One region of the Nonomuraea sp. NPDC049607 genome, then DNA from elsewhere that is predicted to be linked to it. Evidence: predicted binding sites of a transcription regulator. Region 1 holds the regulator's gene; each other region holds the start of a gene.
The links. Region 1 encodes HrcA, which represses chaperone genes, less so after heat shock. Its sites were predicted from a motif close to TTGGCACTCTCNNNNNGAGAGTGCCAA; they were not measured.
Positions count from the first base shown of each region.

Region 2: groES (co-chaperone GroES) is a predicted target of HrcA. The motif match lies at 2,493-2,519, and genes of this name have one in related genera.
Region 3: AB0J97_RS21655 (DNA starvation/stationary phase protection protein) is a predicted target of HrcA. The motif match lies at 1,821-1,847, and genes of this name have one in related genera.
Region 4: groL (chaperonin GroEL) is a predicted target of HrcA. The motif match lies at 1,817-1,843, and genes of this name have one in related genera.

Region 1 is NZ_JBFAOV010000004.1:73,833-78,027, reverse strand. Features, by position in the region: gene AB0J97_RS10275 (16S rRNA (uracil(1498)-N(3))-methyltransferase) at 1-158, opposite strand, end outside; gene dnaJ (molecular chaperone DnaJ) at 168-1,310, opposite strand; gene hrcA (heat-inducible transcriptional repressor HrcA) at 1,322-2,335, opposite strand; gene AB0J97_RS10260 (hypothetical protein) at 2,492-3,253, shown strand; gene AB0J97_RS10255 (DUF3097 domain-containing protein) at 3,271-4,080, shown strand; gene AB0J97_RS10250 (DUF4870 domain-containing protein) at 4,077-4,195, shown strand, end outside.
Region 2 is NZ_JBFAOV010000003.1:55,167-59,361, reverse strand. Features, by position in the region: gene groL (chaperonin GroEL) at 403-2,022, opposite strand; gene groES (co-chaperone GroES) at 2,092-2,406, opposite strand; gene AB0J97_RS07555 (NAD-dependent epimerase/dehydratase family protein) at 2,578-3,432, opposite strand; gene AB0J97_RS07550 (MarR family transcriptional regulator) at 3,537-4,031, shown strand; gene AB0J97_RS07545 (class I SAM-dependent methyltransferase) at 4,074-4,195, shown strand, end outside.
Region 3 is NZ_JBFAOV010000010.1:161,224-165,418, forward strand. Features, by position in the region: gene AB0J97_RS21650 (alkaline phosphatase PhoX) at 1-1,003, opposite strand, end outside; gene AB0J97_RS21655 (DNA starvation/stationary phase protection protein) at 1,273-1,740, opposite strand; gene AB0J97_RS21660 (helix-turn-helix domain-containing protein) at 1,857-2,501, shown strand; gene AB0J97_RS21665 (VIT domain-containing protein) at 2,498-4,195, shown strand, end outside.
Region 4 is NZ_JBFAOV010000019.1:136,899-141,093, reverse strand. Features, by position in the region: gene thrC (threonine synthase) at 1-864, shown strand, start outside; gene AB0J97_RS31835 (MoaD/ThiS family protein) at 890-1,165, shown strand; gene AB0J97_RS31830 (cold-shock protein) at 1,409-1,609, shown strand; gene groL (chaperonin GroEL) at 1,954-3,582, shown strand; gene AB0J97_RS31820 (hypothetical protein) at 3,735-4,195, shown strand, end outside.

The sequences.
Region 1 (4,195 bases):
CGCACCACGCACTCGGCGACGTCGCCCGCGCCGTTGGTCAGGTCGACCCGCTCACCGGCGCGCAGACGCCGCACGGAGGCCGCGTGCCGCCCCTCAGGGCCGTCGAGCGTCAGCTCGGAGCCGTTGAGGTCCTCGGCGAGGAACACGGGGACGGTCACGGGTGATCGTCACCTGCCGTTGAAGGCGTCACGCAGGCGGGAGAAAAAACCCTGCTGCCCCGGGGCGAACTTCCCCGGCGGCCGCTCCTCGCCGCGCAGCCTGGACAGCTCGCGCAGCAGGTCCTCCTGCGGCTGGTCGAGCCGCATCGGGGTCTCGACGTTGACGTGGATGAGCAGGTCGCCCCTGCCGGACTCGTTGAGCCGCTGCACGCCGCGCCCGTACATGGTGATGACCTGGCCGGACTGGGTGCCGGGGCGCACGTCGATCTCCTCGGAGCCGTCGAGCGTCTCCACGGCGAGGATCGTGCCGAGCGCGGCGGCCGTCATCGGGATCTGGACCGTGCAGTGGAGGTCGTCGCCGCGCCGCTCGAAGATCTCGTGGGGGCGCTCGACGATCTCCAGGAAGAGGTCTCCGGGCGGGCCGCCGCCGGGGCCGACCTCGCCCTCGCCGGCGAGCTGGATGTGGGTGCCGTCCTCGACGCCCGCGGGGATGCGGACCTTGATCGTGCGGCGGGTGCGCACCCGGCCGTCGCCCGAGCACTCCTGGCAGGGGTGGCGGATGATGCTGCCGAAACCGCCGCACTGGGGGCACGGCCGCGAGGTCATGACCTGGCCCAGGAACGAGCGGGTGACCTGGGAGATCTCGCCGCGCCCGTTGCACATGTCACAGGCGTCGGGGTGGGTGCCGGGGGCGGCGCCGGCGCCGTGGCACACCTCGCACAGCACGGCGGTGTCCACGACCAGCTCGCGGGTGGTGCCGAACGCGGTCTCGCGCAGGTCGAGCTCGACCCGGATGGTGGCGTTGCGGCCCCTCCTGGCGCGCGAGCGCGGCCCGCGGGTGCCGCCGGCGGTGCCGAAGAAGGCGTCCATGATGTCGCTGAAGGGGAAACCCGCCCCGAAGCCGCCGGCGCCCGCGCCCGCACCCGCGCCGCCGCCGAAGGGGTCGCCGCCCAGGTCGTACATCTGGCGCTTGTTCGGGTCGGACAGCACCTCGTAGGCCTGCGTGATCTCCTTGAACCGCTCCTGGGTCTCAGGGTCGGGGTTCACGTCGGGGTGCAGCTCGCGGGCGAGGCGGCGGTATGCCTTCTTGATCTCGTCCTGACTGGCGTCACGGCGCACCCCGAGGGTGGCGTAGTAGTCGCTGTTTGCCACTTATCGACCTCTTAAGATGCAGCCAGGATCTGGCTGACGTAGCGTGCCACCGCGCGTACGGCGCCCATCGTCACGGGGTAGTCCATCCTCGTGGGACCCAGCACGCCGAGCCGGGCCAGTTGGTTGTCGCCAGAACCGTATCCGGTTGCGACGATGGACGTGCCGCGAAGGTAGGGGTTTTCCGAGCCGATGCGCACGGTGAGCGCGGACGGGGTGTCTGTGGATGTCTCGCCGAGCAACCGCATGAGCACGACCTGCTCCTCCAGCGCCTCCAGCACGTCGCGCAGGCCGGTGGCGAAGTCGGCGCCCGCGAGATTGGCCGCGCCGGCGAACACGATCTTCTCGTCGTGGCGTTCGACGAGGGTTTCGAGCAGCACCGACAGGATCGTGGCCACGGCGGGCCGGTCCTCGGCGGGGAGCCGCTCGGGCAGGTCGGCGACCAGCTCGGGGACGTTGCTCAGCCCGCAGCCGTCGAGGCAGGAGTTGAGCACCGCGCGCAGGTGGGCGATGCGGTCGTCCTCCACCACCTCGGGCAGCTCGATCACGCGCTGCTCCACGCGCCCGGTGTTGGTGATCAGCACGAGCATGACCCGCCGGTCGTTGAGCGGGACCAGCTCGACGTGCCTGACCGTGGAACGGGTCAGCGTCGGGTACTGTACGACCGCGACCTGCCTGGTGAGCTGCGCGAGCAGCCGCACGGTGCGGAAGACCACGTCGTCGAGGTCGACCGCGCCGGCGAGGAAGGTCTCGATCGCCCGCCGCTCGGCCCCCGACAGGGGTTTGACCTGCGACAGCCGGTCGACGAACAGGCGGTAGCCCTTGTCCGTCGGCACGCGGCCCGCGCTGGTGTGCGGCTGGGTGATGTAGCCGTCCTCCTCCAGAGCGGCCATGTCGTTCCTGACCGTTGCCGGGGAGACCTTCAGGTTGTGGCGCTCGGCCAGCGCCTTTGAGCCCACCGGTTCGTTGGTGGACACGTAGTCTTCGACAATGGCGCGGAGCACCGCCAGCTTCCGATCGTCGAGCACGTGCTCACCTCCTGCCTGTGCCTTACAGGGAAACGACAGGTCTAGCACTCCGTGTTCCCGAGTGCCAAGTGTACGGCTCTCGCCCACAAGGTGCGATAACACCGGGTCCCATCCTGTTGCTAGCGACTTACAAGCGACAGGCCTCACACTTGCCGCATGACCGACAATTCCCAGCCCCCGCAGTACGGACCGCCCCAGGGGCAGGGTCCCTACTACGGTCAGCAGCCCCAGTACGCCCAGCCCCAGCCCCCGCAGTACGGCCAGCCCCCTTACCAGCAGCAGCAGCCCCAGTTCGGCCCCCCGCCCCAGTACGGCCAGTACAACCAGTACGGCCAGCAGCCCCAGTTCCCGGCCAGGATCGACGGCAAGGCGATCAAGCCACGCCTGTGGTGGATCGCGGTCGTGTGGGCCGTGGCCGTGGTGCTGGGCGTCGTCGGCGTGGTCGTGTTCGCCGGCGGCGTGCTGAGCAGCGTGACCGACATGGCCCCGACGACCACGTTCGCGTCGGGCGAAAGCGTGAAGGTGGCGATCGACCCCGCCCAGCGCCCGGCCGTGTACATCGCCACCGACACGCGGGTCAACTACCAGTGCGAGATCTCCGGCGGCCCGGCCCAGGCCAGGCTCGTCAAGGTCTCCGGCACCCAGACGCTCACCGCCGGCGGGAAGACCTGGCAGGAGATCCTCGCCGTCAACGCCCCCGCCAAGGGCGACTACCAGCTGACCTGCGCCACGCAGGAGGAGTCGTCGGCCCGCTTCGGCGTGGGCCGTGACGTGCTCTCGGCCGCGGGCGGCGTGTTCGGCGGCGTGGCCGCGCTGTTCCTGATCCCCGGCGCCGGCCTGCTCATCGGCATCATCGGCACGATCGTCATCCTCGTACGGCGCAGCGGCGCGCGTAAGCGCCTTGCGGTCAGCGGGTGATTTGCTACGGTCCCCGTGTGTACGAGGGTGATGTGCTGGCGGGCAATTGGCGGCGGCCGGGCAAGGGCAAGATCCCGAAGGTGCCGGCCGAACTCGACCTGGTCGTGGAGGACGCCGACAGCGGCTTCTGCGGCGCCGTGGTGGCCTGCGACAAGGAGGCCGTCACCCTTGAGGACCGGTTCGGCAAGCGCCGCCTGTTCCCGCTGGCGCCGGCCGCCTTCCTCCTGGAGGGCAGGCCCGTGACGCTGGTGCGCCCGGTGGCCGCGGCCCCGGCCGGGCCCAGGCGCAGCGCGTCCGGGTCCATCGCCGTGGAGGGGCTGCGGGCCCGGGTCGCCAAGGAGAGCCGGATCTACGTCGAGGGCGTGCACGACGCCGCGCTCGTGGAGAAGATCTGGGGCCACGACCTGCGCGTCGAAGGGGTCGTGGTGGAGTACCTGGAGGGCGTGGACGACCTGCCCGCCATCGTGGCCGAGTTCGCCCCCGAGCCGGGCCGCAGGCTGGGCGTGCTGGTCGACCACCTGGTGCCGGGGTCGAAGGAGAGCCGGATCGCGGCCCGGGTCACCTCGCCGCACGTGCTCGTCGTGGGCCATCCGTTCATCGACATCTGGCAGGCGGTCAAGCCGTCCGTGTTGCGCATCCCCGGCTGGCCCGACGTGCCGCGCGGGGTGCCGTGGAAGGAGGGCGTGCTCGCCGCGCTGGGCTGGCGCATGGAGCCAGCGGACGCCTGGCGGCGCATTCTGGGCGCCGTCTCGTCCTTCGCCGACCTGGAGCCGGAGCTGCTCGGCCGGGTCGAGGAACTGATCGACTTCGTTACGGAGGCATCATGACCCAGGATCCGCCGCCCGCCGACGACTCCCCGGACGTCCCGCCCTCGGACGTACCCCGCGACCAGGGCCCCCGGCTCGGCTACGGCCAGCAGCCGGGCTCCCAGCCCGACTACGG
Region 2 (4,195 bases), on a different contig from region 1:
CCAGGCCCCGACGCTTAACCTCCACTCCCGGTTTACTCCCATAATCCACCTCTTCCCTCACTTTTTCTCACCGCATGCCCTCAGCCACCAGGAGCCCCAACCGTATTTCCGGCCCCACCCGAACGCCTCCCACCCCTCGGGGCGCGCCCGGAAGCCACCGACAGCCACATCGGAAGGACCGCGACAGGCTGGAAGGGCCGGCACCCCGCACCAGAGGGCTCGGCGCGCGCCAGGACCGCATCTGAGGCCGACAACCCGCGTGACGACCCACGTCCGGAGCAGCCGGAACGGCCGGGAAGCCGACGGCCCGCGTTCGGAGGAATCAGAGGGGGCCGGGAACGCCGACGGCCCGCACCGGAGGGAACCGGTGCGGGCCGTACAGGCGCGGGGGAACCAGGCGGGTCAGTGACCGTGGCCGTGGCCGTGGCCCTGGCCGGCGGCCGGAGCCTCGTCCTCGGGCTTGTCCACCACGAGCGCCTCGGTCGTCAGGAGCATGCCCGCGATCGAAGCCGCGTTCTGCACCGCGGACCGCGTCACCTTGACGGGGTCGATGACGCCCTGGGCGACCAGGTCGACGTACTCGCCGGTGGCGGCGTTGAGGCCCTGGCCGGCGGGCAGCTCGGCGACCTTGTGGGTCACCACGTAGCCCTCGAGGCCGGCGTTCTCGGCGATCCAGCGGGCCGGCTCGACCAGCGCGCGGCGCACGACGCCGACACCGGTGGCCTCGTCGCCCGTCAGGCCGAGGTCGTCGAGCTCCTTGCCCACGTGGATGAGGGCCGAGCCACCGCCGGAGACGATGCCCTCCTCGATCGCGGCGCGGGTCGCGGAGATCGCGTCCTCGAGACGGTGCTTCTTCTCCTTCAGCTCCACCTCGGTGGCGGCGCCGACGCGCAGCACGCACACACCGCCGGCGAGCTTGGCCAGGCGCTCCTGCAGCTTCTCGCGGTCCCAGTCGGAGTCGGACTGCTCGATGGCAATCTTGATCTCCTTGACGCGGTCCTCGATCGCCTGCTGGTCACCGGCGCCGTCGACGATGGTCGTGGCGTCCTTGGTGACGACGACGCGGCGGGCCGTGCCGAGCACCTCGAGGCCGACGTGCTCGAGCTTGAGGCCGACCTCCTCGCTGACGACCTGGCCGCCGGTGAGGATGGCCATGTCCTGGAGCATCGCCTTGCGGCGGTCACCGAAGCCCGGGGCCTTGACGGCCACGGAGGTGAAGGTGCCGCGGATCTTGTTGGTGACCAGGACGGCCAGGGCCTCGCCCTCGACGTCCTCGGCGACCACGAGCAGCGGCTTCTTGGTCTGGGCGACCTTCTCCAGCAGCGGCAGGAAGTCGGCGATGGAGGAGATCTTGCCCTGGGTGAGCAGGATGTACGCGTCCTCCAGGACGGACTCCATGCGCTCGGGGTCGGTCACCATGTAGGCCGACAGGTAGCCCTTGTCGAACTGCATGCCCTCGGTGAACTCGAGCTCCATGCCCATGGCGTTGGACTCTTCGACGGTGAGGACACCGTCCTTGCCCACCTTGTCGAACGCCTCGGCGATCAGCTCGCCGATCTTGGCGTCCTGGGCGGAGATGGTGGCGACGTTGGCGATCTCCTTCTTGTCGCCCACCTCGCGAGCGCTGGCCAGCAGCCGGTCGCTGATCTCCTTGGCGGCCTTGTCGATGCCACGCTTGAGCGACAGCGGCGAGGCGCCGGCGGCCACGTTGCGCAGGCCCTCGCGGACCATGGCCTGGGCCAGCACGGTGGCGGTGGTGGTGCCGTCGCCCGCGATGTCGTTGGTCTTGGTGGCTACTTCCTTGGCGAGCTGGGCGCCGAGGTTCTCGTAGCGCTCCTCCAGCTCGATCTCACGAGCGATGGTCACACCGTCGTTCGTGATCGTCGGCGCACCGAACTTCTTGTCGATGACGACGTTACGGCCACGCGGGCCGAGGGTTACCTTCACGGCGTCCGCGAGGGCGTTGACACCGCGCTCAAGCGCGCGGCGGGCGTCCTCGTCGAACTGCAGGATCTTCGCCATGCTGAAAGTCCTCTCCTGGCGTCGAAAGCCCCGGGCCCTCAAGAGCGCCCGGGGCTCGACACAACCGGCCTACTTCTCGATGATCGCGAGAACGTCGCGGGCGGAGAGCACGAGGTACTCCTCGCCGCCGTACTTGACCTCGGTGCCGCCGTACTTGCTGTAGAGGACGACGTCGCCCTCGGAGACGTCGAGCGGAATGCGCTTGTCGCCGTCCTCATCCCAGTTGCCGGGGCCCACCGCGAGGACCTTGCCCTCCTGCGGCTTCTCCTTGGCGGTGTCCGGGATGACCAGACCGGAAGCGGTGGTCTGCTCTGCCTCAAGCGGCTGAACCACAATGCGGTCGCCGAGCGGCTTAACGGGAACCTTGGTGGCGGTCGTCACGATCGGACCTCCCCTTCAGATTTGAATGATCTAGAAGAGGCGACCAGCGGGGCCTGCCGTCGCGGGTGTCAGACCTGCCTCGTCGCACGTTGGCACTCTCAAGGTGAGAGTGCCAACAGGAAACATATGCAAGAGGGCCTTGACAGTCAACACGAACGCGTCTGCTCAGAGCGATCAGACGTAGGAGCCCTCCACCAGATCGGCGACGACACCGGGCCGGGAGGGGTTCCAGCCGAGCTCGGCGCGCGTGCGTGTCGCGCTGACGCGCTGGCCGAGCGCCAGGGCCTCGGCGAAGCCTTCCCCCAGCACCTGGGCCGCCTCGGCCACCGGCCAGGGCTCGGCCTGCGGCTTGACGCCCGCGGACCGGGCCGCCGCCTCGGCCACGTCGGCGACGGACACGGCCTCCTCGCTGATGCCGTGGTAGACGCGGGCGCCGCCCCTCTCCAGGACGGCGACGACGAGGTCGGCCAGGTCGTCGACGTGCACGAACGTCCAGGTGTGCGGCTCGCCGCCGGCGGTGACGTACACGCCGGCGCCGCGCTCGGCGGCCTGCGCGCGCATCAGGGCGGGGATGCCCCCGCCGCGCCCGTGGACGACGGCGGGCCGGATCACCGAGCCGCCGCCGTCGGTGACCAGCCGCTCGATCTCGTGCCGGTACGCCACGAGCGGAATCGGGTCGGCCGGGCTGTCCTCGTGCCCCTCGGCGGTGGCTCCCAGCACCCACACGCCGCTGGTGAAGACGACCTTCCGGCCCGACGCGACGAGCACGCCGATCGAGGCGAGGTCGGCCTCCTTGTCGCCGCCGAGCTGGGCGGCGACCACGATCGCGTCGATGTCCGGGGTGATCGCGGCGGCCAGCGCGGCGGTGTCGGCCAGGTCCCCGTAGCGCTCGTCCGCCACGCCCGGCACCCGCCTGGACCCGTCGGCGGCGGGCCGCACCAGGACGGCCACCTCGTGCCCCTGATCGGCCAGCCGCTCGACCACAGCGCCGCCGATGTAACCTGTCGCGCCCAGCACCAGCACCTTCATGATGAACCTACCTCGAACATTTCCATGTTGAACATTTCGACGTCGTGGACACTATCGCACGACCCCGAACATTTCAACGTCGAAGCTTTGGTAAGGTGATCCCCGTGGATGACGCGGTCGACGCGATACTCGGACAGTGGGCACGGACACGGCCCGACGTCGACGTGTCCCCGATGGGCGTGATCGGCCGGGTCTCACGGGCCTCGCGCCTGCTGGAGCGCGGCGTGAAGGACTTCTTCGCCGAGCACGGCCTGGAGGCGTGGGAGTTCGACATGCTGGCCACGCTGCTGCGCAGCGGCGCCGACGCCATGTGCATGAAGGACCTGTCCTCCTCCGCCATGGTCAGCCCCGGCGCGCTCACCAACCGGATGGACCACCTGGTCCGGCGCGGCCTCGTCCACCGCTGGCCCGCGCCGCACAACCGCCGCATGACGCTGGTCGCCCTCACCGACGAGGGCAGGAGGGTCGCCGACGAGATGCTCGTCCGGCACGCCGCCAACGAGGAGCGGCTGCTCGCCGGGCTGTCGGAGGAGGAGCGCGGAGCCCTGGCCGGGCTGCTGCGCACGCTCCTGGTGTCCCTGGGCGACACCACCCTGTGAGCCGTCCCGAGTTGTGAGCGACCCCGAGAGCGGAGTGCGTACATGGATCTCGACGCCTTCGGCGAACTGCTGACCCCGCACGGGCAGCGGGCGCTCGCCGAGGCCGCCGAGCTGACCGGGACCGATCCGGTGGCGGCGGCGACCAGGCTGCGCCGCACCTACGA
Region 3 (4,195 bases), on a different contig from region 1:
CGACCTCGAAGGTGTGGCCCTCGGTGCGGCCGCGCCTGGCCGAGAAGTAGAGCCGGTCGCCCCTCGGCGAGAACGCCAGCCCGGTGAGCTCGGCCCCGTCGTGCCCGGTGAGCCGCAGGAACGGCGTGACGGCCCGGTCGGGGGCGATGACATCGATCTCCGTCGTCTCCCTGGCCACGTAGAGGTCGCCCGAGGGCGCGGCCGTGATCGCGCGCACGCCCTCGCACAGCCGGTCGAGCGTGGAGGTCTGCGCGTCGTAGGCCCACAGGCCGGTGTCGCCCTTGGTGGTGAAGTAGCAGACGCCGCCCGCGTAGTGGCAGCCGTCGCCGCCGTTGAAGTGGCGGGCGTCCTCGACCTGGTGGCGGGCCGCGGTGAGCAGCGCGGCCGGGGACGGCACCGGCCGCCATCCGCCCGACGCGCACAGCACCTCCAGCGTGCCCTCGGTCAGGTCGCCCCAGTCGCCGGGCCGGAACCGGTAGAAGCAGCCGTCCTGCTCGTCCTCGGTCATGTAGACGACGCGCCGCTCGGGGTCGCAGGCGGCGGCCTCGTGCCTGAAGCGGCCCATGGCCAGGCGGGGACGGGCGGCGCGGGCGCCGTAAGGGTCGCACTCGAAGACGCGGCCGCGGTCGCCGAGCTCGCACGACAGCCAGGTGTGCCACGGCGTGGCGCCGCCCGCGCAGTTGAGGTCGGTGCCGGACAGGATGCGGTAGGCGTCGGCGACCGTGCCGTCGGCCTGGAAGCGCACCGCGGAGGCGCCGCCGAGCAGGGGCAGCTCGGAGTTGGACACGTAGATCCAGCCGGCGCCGTCGGGGAAACAGGCGCCGCCGTCGGGCGCCGCGTGCCAGGTGAGCCCGGCCACCTTGTCACCGGAGCGGGCCACGACCCGGCCGGTGAAGCCCGGCGGCAGCGCGAGCCCGTCGGCGGACGCCGGCGTGAGCGGCCCGTACGGGCTGATGCCGCCCTGCAAGAGCGGGCCCGTGCGGAGGAGAGTCTTGTGGGACATCGTGGGGCCTCCCTCTAGGTGCCACGCTAGTCGACCGCATCGACATGAATGGCAAGGACTCGCGACATCAAACTCTGCGCAAACCCCGCGCTCCGTCGCGGCGGGAGATCGTCGGCGGTTGCTGGACGATGCGTGACAGTCCGTACCCACTGCGCGGAAGATCGCCCACTTCCCCACCCGAACGCACAAAGGCCCGGACGCACAAAGGCCCGGACGCGCGAAGGCCCGGGCTCGTGCCCGGGCCTTTCGGTCGCGCGGTCGGCCTGCGGTCAGCGCTGGGCCTGGAACATCCAGTGCTGCTTGTCGATGTCCTGCGTCACGGCGATGAGCAGGTCCTGGCTGACGGGGTCGGCCTCGTCGGTGGCGCGGATGCGCTCGTACATGCGCTTGCTGATGCCGTCGAGGATGTCGGTGACGGTCGCCACGACCTTGCCGTCCTCCAGCCAGCCGCGCTCGGGCTGCTGGAGCTGGGTGGACTTGGCGACGGTCGCCGATCGTCCGTCGGGGTTCACGCCGAGGGCGACGGCGCGTTCGGCGATGGTGTCCATATGGGTACGGGCCAGGTCGGTCAGCTCGTCAAGCTGGAGGTGAATCGGGCGGAAATGGGGGCCGACGAGGTTCCAGTGCGCCTGCTTGGCGATCAGCGACAGATCGATCAGATCGACAAGGGCGCCCTGCAGGGCTTCGGCGACAGTGTTCTTGGCGTCACCCGAGAGCGGACCGGTGATCGTAGCCATGTCGTATTTCCTCCCCTTCAGTAGTGCTTTTCCCCTTTTACAACGTCACTCGGGGCTCGATTCTTCCGATCTTTCCGTCATTGACAGTGCAATAGTGACAGTGTCATTGTGGAGGTATGAGCGACACCTGGACCATCGGCGAGCTGGCCGAGCACGCGGCGCACGCGCTGCGCGCCGGCGCGCAGCCGGTCAACGGCCGGGTCCGCGATGTGCCCGGGGAGCGCCTGATCAGGTGGTACACCACCATCGGCCTCGTGGACCCGCCCCTGACCCGGCGCGGCAGGATCGCCCGCTACGGCCGGCGGCACCTGCTGCAACTGGTGGCCGTCAAGCGCATGCAGGCCGCGGGGCACTCGATCGCGGAGATCCAGACGGCCCTGGCCGGGGCGACGAACACGACGCTGGCGACGGCCGCCGGCCTGACCGACGCGCCGCCCCTGGGCCCGGCGGTCCGGCGTCCCCCACCGGGCGGCCCGGACGGCGGCGGCGACGCGGGACGGGGGCGGTTCTGGGCCGACCGGCCGAGCCGTCCCGCCCCGGCCGCCGTCCAAGAACCGGGGGGCCCCGAAGCCGCGCCACGACCGGCGGCCGGGGACACGGGCGGGCACGCCGCCGGAGGCGCGGTCTCGGGGATCGCGCTCGGCGACGGCGTGCGGGTCGTGTGGGACGGTGGGCGGCCTCCGTCCGAGGAGGACGTCCAGGCGGTGCTGGCGGCGGCGGGACCGCTGCTCGCGGTGCTCGTAGAGAGGAGACTGCTGTGAAGATCACTTCGCTGGAGCCCGCACGGTGCCTGCCGGTGCCGGACGCCGGGTTCGGCGCGCTGCTGACCGAGCGCGGCAACCTGCCGCTGGAGAGCGTGGACGTCCACGCCGACATCGCCGGGCTCATCGCCGGGGTCGAGGTCGAGCAGGGGTTCCGCAACCCGTTCGACGTCACGCTGGAGGCGACCTACGTCTTCCCGCTGCCCGACCGGGCGGCGGTGACGGGGTTCAGGATGGAGGCCGACGACCGGGTCGTGGAGGGCGTGCTGAAGGAGCGCGGCCAGGCCAGGGCCGACTACGACCAGGCGTTGCGCGAGGGCAGGCGGGCGGCCATCGCCGAGGAGGACCGGCCCGACGTGTTCACGATCAGGGTGGGCAACATCCTGCCCGGCGAACGCGTCTCGGTCAGGCTGAGCATGAGCCAGCCCCTCCCCTACGAGGACGGCGCGGCGACGTTCCGCTTCCCGCTCGTCGTGGCCCCGCGGTACGTCCCGGGCACCCCGCTCGACGGCGACCCGGCGGGGTCCGGGGTCGCGCCGGACACCGACGCCGTGCCCGACGCGTCCAGGATCACGCCGCCGGTGCTGCTGCCCGGCTTCCCCAGCCCGGTGCGCCTCTCGCTCACCGCCCGCGTCGACGCCTCCGGCCTCGACCTGCGGGAGCTGGCCTCCAGCCTGCACGTGGTCGAGGAGGAGAACCACACCGTACGGCTGCGTCCGGGCGAGCGGCTCGACCGCGACTTCGTGCTGCGCCTGTCGTTCGAGGCGTCCACGTCGCTGCAGTTCGACGGCCGGGGGACGTTCGCGCTCACCGTCGTCCCGCCCGCGCTCCAGGCCGCCCGCACGCCGCGGGACGTGGTGCTGCTGCTCGACCGTTCGGGCAGCATGGGCGGCTGGAAGATGGTCGCGGCGCGGCGGGCGGCGGCGCGCATCGTCGACACGCTGACCGCGCACGACCGCTTCGACGTGCTGACGTTCGACTCGGTGGTCGAGGCGGCGTTCGAGGGGCTGGTGGAGGCGTCCGACCGCAACCGGTACCGGGCGGTCGAGCACCTCGCGCGGGTCGACGCGCGCGGCGGCACCGAACTGCTCGAACCGCTGCGCCGCGCCATCGCGCTGCTCGGCGCGCCCGGCGACAGGGAGCGGGTGCTGGTGCTGGTCACCGACGGCCAGGTGGGCAACGAGGACCAGATCCTGGAGCAGACCGGCGGCGCGCTGTCGGCGATGCGGGTGCACACGGTCGGGATCGACCGGGCGGTGAACGCCGGGTTCCTCGGCAGGCTCGCCGGGCTGGGCGCGGGCCGGTGCGAGCTGGTGGAGTCCGAGGACCGGCTCGACGCGGCGATGGAGCAGATCCACCGCAGGATCGGCGCGCCGCTGGTGACGGACCTGTCCCTGAAGGGGCTGGAGACCGACCCGGACACCGTCACCCATCTCGGCTCGATCTTCCCGGGCGTGCCGCTCCGGGTGTACGGGCGGTGCCGCGAGGGCGCCGAGGCCGTCACCGTACGCGGGACGTCGGCCGCGGGGCCGTGGGAGGAGCGGGTCACGGGGGTGACCACGGACGGTCCCGCCCTCCGTGCCGTCTGGGCCCGCGCCCACCTGCGCGAGCTGGAGGACCGGTACGCCATGGGCGAGCACGGTCTGGAGTCGCGGATCGTGGGGGTCTCGCTGGAGAACGGCGTGCTGTGCAGG
Region 4 (4,195 bases), on a different contig from region 1:
AACTTCGGGTTCCACACGCTCTCCTGCTCCTCCACGGGCAACCTCGCCGGCGCGGTCACCGCCGCCGCCGCGCGGGCCGGCCTCGACGCGTGCGTGTTCATCCCGGCCGACCTCGAAGCGGCCAAGATCGCCATGGCCCGGGTGTTCGGCGGCCGGCTGGTCGGGATCGAGGGCACCTACGACGAGGTCAACCGGTTCTGTTCCGAGCTGATCGGTGACCCGCTGGGCGAGAGGTGGGGGTTCGTCAACGTCAACCTGCGGCCGTACTACGCCGAGGGGTCCAAGACGCTCGCGTACGAGATCGCCGAGCAGCTCGGCTGGCGGCTGCCGGAGCAGATCGTCATCCCCATCGCCTCGGGCTCCCAGCTCACGAAGATCGACAAGGGGTTCAAGGAGCTGATCGCGCTCGGGCTGGTCGAGGACACGCCGTACAAGGTGTTCGGGGCGCAGGCGGCCGGGTGCTCGCCGGTCTCGACGGCGTACAAGGCGGGGCACGACGTGGTCCAGCCGGTCAAGCCGGACACGATCGCCAAGTCGCTGGCCATCGGCAACCCCGCCGACGGGCCGTACGTGCTGGACATCGCCCGGCGTACCGGCGGGGGCGTCGAGGACGTCACCGACCCGGAGATCGTCGCCGCGATCAAGCTCCTGGCCTCCACCGAGGGCATCTTCGCCGAGACCGCGGGCGGCGTCACGGTGGGCGTGCTGAAGAAGCTCGTCGAGACGGGCAGGCTCGACCCCGAGGCCGAGACCGTGGTCCTGAACACCGGCGACGGCCTCAAGACGCTCGACGCGATCAGCGACGACGCGCGGCCCACCGCCGTGATCCGGCCCTCTCTCGACGCGTTCCGCGCGACTGTCTGACAATCCAGGAAAGGCAACAAAAACCATGAGCGTTTCTGTGCGGATTCCCACCATTCTGCGCACTTACACCGGGGGTAACGCCGAAGTGAGTGGCGAAGGGGCGACTCTTCGTGACGTTCTCGCCAAGCTCGACTCCGACTACCCGGGGATCGGCGCGAGAATTCTGGATGAATCGGGCAAGATTCGTCGTTTTGTCAACGTTTACGTTGGCGAAGAGGATGTCCGTTTCGTCGAAGGCTTGGACACTCCCGCCCCCGAAGGCACACAGATCTCCATCATCCCCGCCGTCGCGGGCGGCTGACCGCCGGACCCCCCGACTCTTGAAGGCGCCCCTTGTGGGCGCCTTCTTGTTTTAGAACCCAATTCAACTCGAACGACTCAGCCTTCGATGAAATTAGCGGTTTGTCGATTGACTCTGTTGCCAAACCCCGTGCCACAGGTATGGTCGAGGGCGATCGTATGGCTGATTTTCCCAAAAGTCAGGCGATTACAGGTCTCGCGGAGGAATGGGCGAGATCTGCGAGCCCAGTAAGAGGAGTCGGAAGTGGCGCAGGGCACCGTCAAGTGGTTCAACGCGGACAAGGGCTACGGCTTCATCGCGGTAGACGGTGGTAAGGATGTATTCGTCCATTACTCAGCGATCATGATGGACGGGTACCGATCTCTCGAACAGGGTCAGCGCGTCGAGTTCGAGATCACGCAGGGCCAGAAGGGGCCGCAGGCGGAGTCCGTCCGCGCGGTCTGACCCACCGTCGCCGGTGTGAACCGGGCGGCACGCGCGGCAGCGCAGTCCGCGTGAGCCCGCCACTGTTTCCTCCGTCGGCTTCGCACGGCGGGCCGCACCTCCTGGGGCGGCTCGCCGTACGAACCGGTGTGCCCGATGACCTGCCCGATGACCTGGGGCAGGGGGCCCGTGGCTTGCACTCGGCAGGGTAGAGTGCTAAACAGTTCGTTGGCACTCTGTATGGCAGAGTGCCAACAACCCGGATCGAGACGATGGGGTCTGCCGAACGGAGATGCAGACCCATGCCGTCGCGGGCGTCGGCTCGGTCCAGCACACGCCACCCTGCATCTGGGAGGTCTAGCCTTATGGCAGCCAAGATGATCGCGTTTGACGAGGACGCCCGGCGCGGTCTCGAGCGCGGTATGAACCAGCTCGCCGACGCCGTCAAGGTGACCCTTGGTCCCAAGGGGCGCAACGTCGTGCTGGAGAAGAAGTGGGGCGCTCCCACGATCACCAACGACGGCGTCTCCATCGCCAAGGAGATCGAGCTCGAGGACCCGTGGGAGAAGATCGGCGCCGAGCTGGTCAAGGAAGTCGCCAAGAAGACTGACGACGTCGCCGGCGACGGCACCACCACGGCCACCGTGCTCGCCCAGGCGCTGGTGCGCGAAGGTCTGCGCAACGTCGCCGCCGGCGCCAACCCGATGGCACTGAAGAAGGGCATCGAGGCCGCCGTCGAGCGCGTCAGCGAGGAGCTCTCCAAGCTGGCCAAGGACGTGGAGACCAAGGAGCAGATCGCCTCCACCGCCTCCATCTCCGCCGCCGACCCCGAGATCGGCTCGCTCATCGCCGAGGCGATGGACAAGGTCGGCAAGGAAGGCGTCATCACCGTCGAGGAGAGCAACACCTTCGGTCTCGAGCTTGAGCTCACCGAGGGCATGCGCTTCGACAAGGGCATGACGTCGATGTACTTCGTGACCGACTCCGACCGTATGGAGGCCGTGCTCGAAGACCCGTACATCCTGATCGTCAACAGCAAGGTCTCGGCCAACAAGGACCTGCTGCCGCTGCTCGACAAGGTCGTGCAGTCCGGCAAGCCGCTGCTGATCATCGCCGAGGACGTCGACGGCGAGGCTCTGGCGACCCTGGTGGTCAACAAGATCCGCGGCCTGTTCCGCTCCGTGGCCGTCAAGGCCCCGGGCTTCGGCGACCGCCGCAAGGCCATGCTGGGCGACATCGCGATCCTGACCGGTGGTCAGGTCATCGCCGAGGAGGTCGGCCTCAAGCTGGAGACCGCCACCCTCGACCTGCTCGGCCGCGCCCGCAAGGTCGTGGTGACCAAGGACGAGACCACCATCGTCGACGGCGCCGGTGACGCCGAGGCGATCTCCGGCCGGGTCAACGAGATCCGCGCCGAGATCGAGCGCACCGACTCCGACTACGACCGTGAGAAGCTGCAGGAGCGCCTGGCCAAGCTGGCCGGTGGCGTGGCGGTCATCAAGGCCGGCGCGGCGACCGAGGTCGAGCTCAAGGAGCGCAAGCACCGCATCGAGGACGCCGTGCGCAACGCCAAGGCGGCCGTCGAGGAGGGCATCGTCCCCGGCGGTGGCGTGGCGCTGCTGCAGGCCGGCGCCAAGGCGTTCGACAAGCTCGAGCTCAACGGCGACGAGGCCACCGGCGCGGCGATCGTGAAGAAGGCTCTGGAGGAGCCGCTCAAGCAGATCGCGGTCAACGCCGGTCTCGAGGGTGGCGTCGTCGTGGAGAAGGTGCGCAACCTGACCCCGGGCGAGGGCCTCAACGCCGCTTCCGGCGAGTACGTCAACATGTTCGAGTCCGGGATCATCGACCCGGCCAAGGTGACGCGCTCCGCGCTGCAGAACGCCGCCTCCATCGCGGCGCTCTTCCTGACCACCGAGGCCGTCATCGCGGAGAAGCCCGAGAAGACCCCTGCTGCTCCGGCCGGCATGCCCGGCGGCGGCGACATGGACTTCTAGGCTTCGCCTGGTCGCTGACGCATCAGAAGGCGGTTCGGATCTCCAAGGATCCGGCCGCCTTTTGTTGTGTCCAGTGCGGTCACGTTTAGTAGTTATTGACTACGGAAAGTAACGACACGAAGTGACATTCACCGCACAAAAGGAGTAGTTACATGAATTCCCGCACCGCGCGCGTTCTCGGGCTCGGCGCCGTCATGCTGGCCGCCGCTGCCGCCATGACCATGCCGGCCGAGGCCGACGACCACGGTTACCTGGACGAGTCGCTGGAGTACGTGGACGTACCCTACTGCGCGGGCTACCTGGAGCTGTACGACCGCGACTACTGCGCCTCGCCGTCGAGGTGGACGTCGTCGGACCAGCGTGAGGACCTGTCGGACGCCTTCGAGGACGAGTCGTCCGACGATCGCGCGGACGTGTCGGACGAGAGCGAGGACACGTCGGCGAACGAGGGCGCGGACGTGTCGGACGAGAGCGAGGACGCCTCGGCGAACGAGGGCGCCGACGAGGGCGCCGACGAGGGTTCCGACGAGGGCGAGGACATGTCGGCGGACGAGCGTGAGGACACCTCGACCGACGCTCCCGGGGACATCACGTTCGCGGACGGCACCGTGCA